Regions from separate parts of the Secundilactobacillus paracollinoides genome, predicted to be linked through region 2. Evidence: riboswitches for the same ligand, from Rfam matches in the RefSeq annotation. Region 2 holds a riboswitch; the other holds the start of a gene.
What was found. Region 2 has a riboswitch for lysine ahead of lysA (diaminopimelate decarboxylase). Riboswitches for the same ligand answer to the same signal wherever they lie in the genome.
Positions count from the first base shown of each region.

Region 1 (3,750 bases), 260 kb from region 2:
ACGATTTGCAAAAAGAAGGGATGATTATCATGAATAAACGATTAACACGTTCAGATCAACGGATTTTCTCAGGCGTTTTAGGCGGCATCGCGGAATATTTTGATTGGGATCCGGCTTGGGTGCGTTTGGGCTACGTCGTCCTAAGTGTTGCAACTGGTGGTTTGGGCGGCCTGTTGGTATACATTGGTGCCGCTGTCGTTATCCCTGAAAAATAACCGGTCATTCCGTTTGCGTTAACGTCTCGTTTAGCCACTCCTCTGCCAGTTTAAGCCAGTGGGCCACGTGAGGTTGGTCAGCATCTCGTTTCCAAGCCGTGAGATGGTTCGCGAGTGCGATACCATGCGGACCATGGTGGAAAACGTGCAGTTCGTAGGGAATGTTGTTTTCCGCAAGAGCTTTGGCGTACGCCAGACTATTTTTGGCCGGCACCAGCGGATCATCACCTGTGACCCAAATAAAGGTGGGCGGATTAGCCGCAGAAACGTGCTGGTCTGCGGCAAATTTGTCTGGCGTCGAGGTCCAAGCGGCTAATGTTTCAGCGTCGGTCGGGAACCCAAGCGCGGGATTGATCACGGGGTAGCCTAAGATAACTGCTTGTGGTTTAAGACTGATCGAGGCGCTGCCTGATTGCGTTTTGAGCCAGTCAGTGTGCCAGTAGTCGCTGTAAAGACTCACAATGTGACCGCCAACGGAAAAGCCGGCAATCACAATGGTGTTTGCATCGACGTGCCACTCGTCGGCATGCCGGCGAACCAGTGCCACCGCTTGGGCTAAATCGATAACGGGCGCAGGCAGCAGCGGTTTCTTTTCACCGGCAAAATGGTAACGCAGGTAAAAACACTGGTAGCCTAAATTGGAAAATGCCAGCGCTAAGGTCTCTGCCTGAGCTTCTGGAATGTGCGTGTAGGAGCCGCCAGGGACAACGATTACTGCCGGATAATTCTCGTGAGTACTGGTATCATCAGCGTCCTTGATGTACCCTCTTAGATAGGCCGTGGCATCTTCTGCCAGGGTCTCTTTAATGATTTTTATCGTATCATCACCTATAATGGATTGAGTTTACGATTAAGTTTAACGCACTTTAGGCAAAGGACGAAGGATAATGACGTTGCAATTGCAAACAGACCGCATGATGCTGCGGCCATTTTTAGAATCGGACCTCGCGGATTATTTTGAAATCGTGGGAAATCCTAATAGCGCTATTGCGGCCGGTTTCCAAACGGCACGGACGATGGAAGATGCTCAGTTTATGCTGCAGCGCGCGATGACGACTGGGATGGTCTACGCGCTGGTTGAACGGCGCACGGAAAAAGTAATCGGCAGTATTGGTTTGTATGAAAAAATGGGCAGTGATGGCAGTCCGATTTATGATGAAAGTGAATTGGGCTACGTGCTGAACCAGGCGTTTTGGGGGCGCGGGTACATGCCTGAAGCTGGCCAGGCGCTGATCGATTACGTCTCAAAAGAACGGCTGTTTCAGCGTCTCTGGGCGAGTTCCCTCGATGAGAATGAACGCTCACAGCGTGTTTTAGTGAAATTGAGATTTGAATTAGTTGACCGGTATCAACATTCGGATCACGCGTTGTATCAGCCGGGAAAACTCGAGCTGATCTATCAACGCGAACTTAGTTAAGGTTTGATGAGGATTCACCATAGAACCGAATACTGATTGCAAACGTCACCCAATCGGTATAATATGTACCTATCGAATAGAAGAGGCGCAGGACTTATGAGTCGCTGCGGTGAGGCAGATCAGTGCCGTTAAGCCGCAGTTAAAGGAAGTTTTGCCGAAGTGTGGTGACCCTGATCCGTCACCATGCTGGGGTCAGTCTTAATAGGGCTGGCACTGTCGCGAACCGCGGAGAGCTTCCTACGATGATGACGATGAACCTATTGATCGGTCTTCTCGCGGGTGAACTGCGGGCAGGCCGTTTTTCTATTTGCAAAATGAAATTCCGGTTAATTCAAATGAGGGTTAGCTGTTAGGAAAGTGAGAGGAATTTAGCATGGCAGATAATGATAACGATCATCAGGTGAAGCGTGAACTGAAAACACGCCATCTATCGATGATCGCGCTTGGCGGTAGTATTGGGACGGGGCTGTTCGTTGCGAGCGGTTCTGCGATTTCCACTGCCGGTCCAGGAGGTGCCTTAGTCGCTTATGTTGCCATGGGTGCCATGGTGTACTTCCTGATGACGAGTTTGGGTGAAATGGCCACGAATATGCCCGTTTCCGGCTCGTTTGCCACGTATTCAACCAAGTATGTTGACCCAGCCTTAGGATTTGCGATGGGCTGGAATTATTGGTTTAACTGGGCCATCACGCTGGCGGTCGATATCAGTACTGCAGCGCTGGTCATGAAGTATTGGCTGCCGAACATTCCCAGTTGGATCTGGAGTGTCGCGGTCCTGGTCCTCATCTTTTTGATCAATGCACTCACGGTTAAAGCGTTTGGTGAAACGGAATACTGGATGGCGATGATCAAAGTCATTACCGTCATCATTTTCCTGATCGTCGGCGTGTTAACGATTATTGGGGTCATGGGCGGCCACGCCACTGGACTTGAAAACTTCACGTATAAGAAGGCCCCATTTGTTGGTGGGCTGCCCGCAACGCTGAGTGTGTTCGTGGTTGCTGGGTTCTCCTTCCAAGGGACTGAATTAGTCGGAATTACTGCCGGCGAATCCAAAACGCCCGAAAAGAGTATCCCAAAGGCCATCAATCAGGTCTTTTGGCGGATTTTGCTCTTCTACATTTTTGCTATTTTTGTCATTGCATGTATTATTCCATACACGAGTCCTGATCTGTTGGGCTCGTCTGCTTCAGATATTGCCATCAGTCCATTCACGCTTGTCTTTAAGCGGGCTGGTCTCGCTGCGGCTGCCAGTGTCATGAACGCCGTTATTTTAACGTCAGTGATCTCAGCTGTGAACTCTGGGATGTATGCTTCTTCACGGATGCTTTACTCCCTGTCACTTGACGGGTACGCACCAAAGTACTTTGAACACACGACGAAGCATGGGGTGCCATTGCGTGCACAGGTGGCCACCACGGTTGTTGGTGCGCTGACCTTCATCGCAAGTATTGCGGGACCGCAAGTGTACGTATGGCTCGTGGCGGCGTCCGGTCTGACTGGATTCATCGCCTGGGTCGGCATCGCGATTTCTCATTTCCGCTTCCGGCGTGCTTTTGTTAAGCAGGGCCACAAGGAATCTGAGCTGAAATACCATGCCAAGTGGTTCCCACTGGGACCAATTCTGGCACTGATCCTCTGTATCGTGGTGATCGTGGGTCAAGATCCTGGTTCATTTGTCCACTTTGACTGGGAGAAGATTCTGGTCACTTACCTGAGTGTGCCACTGTTTATCGTGCTGTTCTTCTACTACAAGATCCGGCACCACACAAAGATGATTCCGCTTGATGAGGTCGATGTTGAGCCTCACAAACGGGATGAAACAACGGATGATGAAGAAGCTTAATTGAATGTGATTCTTAAAAGTCGGTAGACCAGAAGGTTGCCGGCTTTTTTGGTGCGCCCGGCATGGGCGCCAACTAGACGGTGAAAGTCCGTTTCGGGCCGTAGTAGTCGGAACCGCAAGTCAATGACAAGGGTGTCCATCGTGAGGTGGAATCTGAAGGAAGTCGGCGACAAAGTACCGCATTGATGTACAAGAATCAGCTATAAGGCTGTGTTGGTCGGACGAGGTTGCCAAACAAACCAAAGTCCAATACTACTCGAGGCCATCGCAG
Region 1 is NZ_CP014912.1:2,061,200-2,064,949, forward strand. It holds gene AYR61_RS08745 (PspC domain-containing protein) at 30-215, shown strand; gene AYR61_RS08750 (alpha/beta hydrolase) at 220-1,032, opposite strand; gene AYR61_RS08755 (GNAT family N-acetyltransferase) at 1,103-1,633, shown strand; lysine riboswitch at 1,706-1,877, shown strand; gene AYR61_RS08760 (amino acid permease) at 2,007-3,479, shown strand.
Region 1: it holds a riboswitch for lysine, as region 2 does, so the genes downstream of both, AYR61_RS08760 (amino acid permease) here and lysA (diaminopimelate decarboxylase) in region 2, are expected to answer to the same signal.

Region 2 (3,750 bases):
CGTTGATCGGAATCTGGCCTTCAATCGCGGGAATAATGGCTTCGTCGTGGAAGACGGAAAAACCAGCGTAGGAAAGTTCTCGCATTTCGCGATAGGTCATCCGAGAGATGGCTTGCGGATGCGCAATGATCTTAGGGTTAGCCGCATAAATGGCGTTCACATCGGTAAAGTTTTCGTACCGGTCAGCGTGAAGACCGCGGGCAATGATTGCCCCCGTGATATCGGAGCCACCGCGAGAGAAGGTGGCAATTTGGCCGTTCTTTGTAAAGCCAAAGAAACCAGGGAAAATTAATTTCTCATCCCCGTAACTCAAGCGGTCAAGGTTGTCGTAGGTTTCAGGCAAGACTGTTGCGTTGTTCGGTTCATCGCTGACAATGAGGCCGCATTCCTTCGGGTCGACAAAACGTGCCTTGATACCCAGGTTATTGAGCACGGTAGCCATAAGCCGGGCGTTGAGCCGCTCGCCATGAGCCTTGAAGGCGGCCATGAGATAGTCGTCGTTGGGGTAGATGTGGTGGGGTAAATTAACGATGGCCTCTTTGATCGGTGTCATTTCTTCAGCAGGCACGTTGAAGTACGTGCCGATGGCCTGATACCGCGCAGAAATTTGTGCCACGATCTCAGAGTAGTCCTTGTGCGCAATCGTTAATGTTGCATATTTGATTAAAAGGTCCGTCACCTTAATGTCGGTATCGTGACGTTTACCAGGAGCCGAGGTAACCACCACCTGGCGCGCTGGATCTGACTTAATGATATCAATTACCTTTTCAAACTGGGGGCCATCCGCAAGCGAACTCCCACCAAACTTAACGATCTTCACATCAATACACTCCTCAATTCGTAACACCTGAGTTCTCAGTTATCACTATTTGTTAATAATTAAATCGAATTCTAACTTTTTTTAAGTGGTTGTGCAACTGTCTTTATTTTAGTTTGCGGTTCAAAATGATTCGCTTAGATAGTAATAACTATTTTTATCATGTTATTTAAGTGACGTTTTTTATGAGAGTCCGTTGCATTCCGTAATTTGGCACTCCGCCATAGTAGCTCGCGATGAAGCTAATTCAGCTGTCGCGATGCGCCATCTGAATGGATCTCCATCGACTCGCACATCAGTAACCGACCAAGAAACGGTCGCTAACTGATGTCGACACCATGGCTCCGTGCCAAATTACTCCATTCCACTAACAATGAACGACGATATCAAACTAGTTAAGGATTGAAAGACAGTCAAAGCCAGTTGGTAGAGAATCCGCCCTCGACTGCAGGACAGTCATACGGAGCGACTCTTCGAATACTGAATAAGGGTAACCCTAATCCTTCGAAATAACGGGATTTATGCATAACATGAGGGCGAATAGACTGAATTGGACAGATGAATTTGCAAGTTTAAAGTAGCATTAACATACCATCAATCTTTGAGGACTCGCTCAAATTGACTACCTGACCAGTCAAGGGCGGATTCATATCAAACTGGGGTTAATGCTTTTTTGATATTCAATGACTTTATGCGAGAAGCACTCTGTAGCGTAACGGAACGGGGTGGCATTGCGGAATGGTGTGTCGATGGTTGTTAGCGAGGGTCCTTTCCTCGCTTATAACCATGGGAGACGGAGGAGATCCACTTTCGTTGACCGCCAGGGGCGGGCAATGAAAGTTAGCTCCGGAGCGACCCACACCATGGAGCAGGGCCACCCCGTGGAGTGAAGCGACAATAGAAAACAAACCCAAAAGGTTTGCGATTTCAAAGGATATTGGACAAAATATAAGCGCTTAATGTGAAAGATTGGTTAAAAGGGGGTTGACTATCTGAAAGAATCATTATAATATCTTTAGTAAATCGAAGAGGTTGCGACCAATAAGAGTCGGTTAGTCGAGTTTCTGTATGGATGTTGACACTAACTTAAAGGGGCGGTCGCCGAAGCGCTGATAGCATACAGCTATCAGTTAGCTGGGACGTTGTTGAATAAATGACGGACTGTCGCGAGCTACGTGCTCGCGGGGCGCTATCGAACTGATACCAAATGAATCTTGTGATCGAACTATTTTGGGGTCCTTTTGTTTAGCGTAAACAAAAGGGCCCTTTTTTTGATGCAAATTGGCCGCAGCCCACGATAAAAACTATTTGGAGGTCACAGGAATGAGTGAACAAGTATCAAACCAACAGATTAACGATGCAGGACATTTAACCATCGGCGGCGTGGATGCACTGAAATTAGCTCAGCAATACCAAACGCCGTTAGCAGTGTACGATGTGTCAAAGATTCGCGACCAGATCCGCCGGTTTAAATCCGTGTTTGAGGACAACGGCGTCGACTACGCTGTGACCTATGCCAGTAAGGCGTTCGCAACCATTGCCATGTATCAAGTGGTCGACCAAGAAGGCGCCCACATCGACGTGGTGTCAGGCGGCGAACTTTACACAGCCTTGCAAGCGCACTTTCCGGCCGCTAACATCAGTTTCCATGGCAACAACAAGTCCTATGATGAACTTGAAATGGCCATTGAAAATCACGTCGGTACCATTGTGCTGGATAACTTCCATGAAATTGAGCAACTCAGTGACGTGTTGGAGAAACACGATGCCAGCGTTCAGGTTATGATGCGCATCACCCCAGGGATTTCCGCCCACACCCACGAATACATTCAAACGGGTCAGGAGGATTCCAAGTTTGGCTTTGACCTTAAAACAGGCTTGGCAGACAAGGCCTTGCAACAGGTGCTTGCGAACAAGCGGATGAACATGATCGGGATTCACGCCCACATCGGTTCCCAAATTTTTGAACTGAACGGCTTCCAAATGGCAGCTGAAAAATTAGTTGACATTGCTGCCGAATGGCACACCAAGTGTGGGTATCAACCACAGGTAATCAACGTGGGTGGCGGCTTCGGCATTCGCTACACCAAGGATGACAATCCGTTAGCACCCGAAGCGTTTGTCGATGCCATCGTCAAGACAATCAAACAAAGTGCCGCCGATAAGGGATTAACGATGCCAGCGGTTTGGATCGAACCGGGCCGTTCAATTGCCGGTCCTGCCGGTTACACCCTTTACACAGTGGGCGGACGCAAGGATGTTGACGGTCTGACCTCGTATCTGACGGTTGACGGCGGCATGGGCGATAACATCCGTCCCGCGCTGTATCAAGCGGAATACGAAGCCGTTTTGGCTAGTGATCCGTTCGCGAAGACGACCGAAACGGTGCACCTGGCCGGTAAGTACTGTGAGTCAGGCGATATCCTGATCGACCAAGCACACCTGCCAGCCACCAAGCCGGGTGACGTGCTCGCCATGTTGGATACCGGTGCTTACGGTTACTCGATGGCCTCCAACTACAACCGAAATGGTCGGCCAGCCGTTGTGTTTGTCGAAAATGGCAAGTCGCAGGTTGTTGTTAAACGTGAGTCTTACGCTGATATGACGCGGTTAGACCAATCCTACGATCCTGAATAAACTAAAAAAAATTCCTATTATAATTGAGAAAGAGGTATTTAAATGGCAACCCTAGACGCACAAGCAATTATTGATTTTATTGGTAACGCCGACAAGAAGACGCTGGTGAAGGTTTATATCAAAGGCGACCTTGACCAGCTGACCGTCCCCTCAAGCATCAAAGCGTACGTGGAAACAAGGACGGGTGTGTTATTCGGCGATTGGGCTGACATCAAGCCCTTCTTAAAGGATAACCAATCCCAGATCACCGACTACGATATTGAAAATGACACGCGTAACTCCGCCGTTCCATTATT
Region 2 is NZ_CP014912.1:1,798,660-1,802,409, forward strand. It holds gene AYR61_RS07600 (aspartate kinase) at 1-820, opposite strand, end outside; lysine riboswitch at 1,837-2,017, shown strand; gene lysA (diaminopimelate decarboxylase) at 2,141-3,454, shown strand; gene dapD (2,3,4,5-tetrahydropyridine-2,6-dicarboxylate N-acetyltransferase) at 3,497-3,750, shown strand, end outside.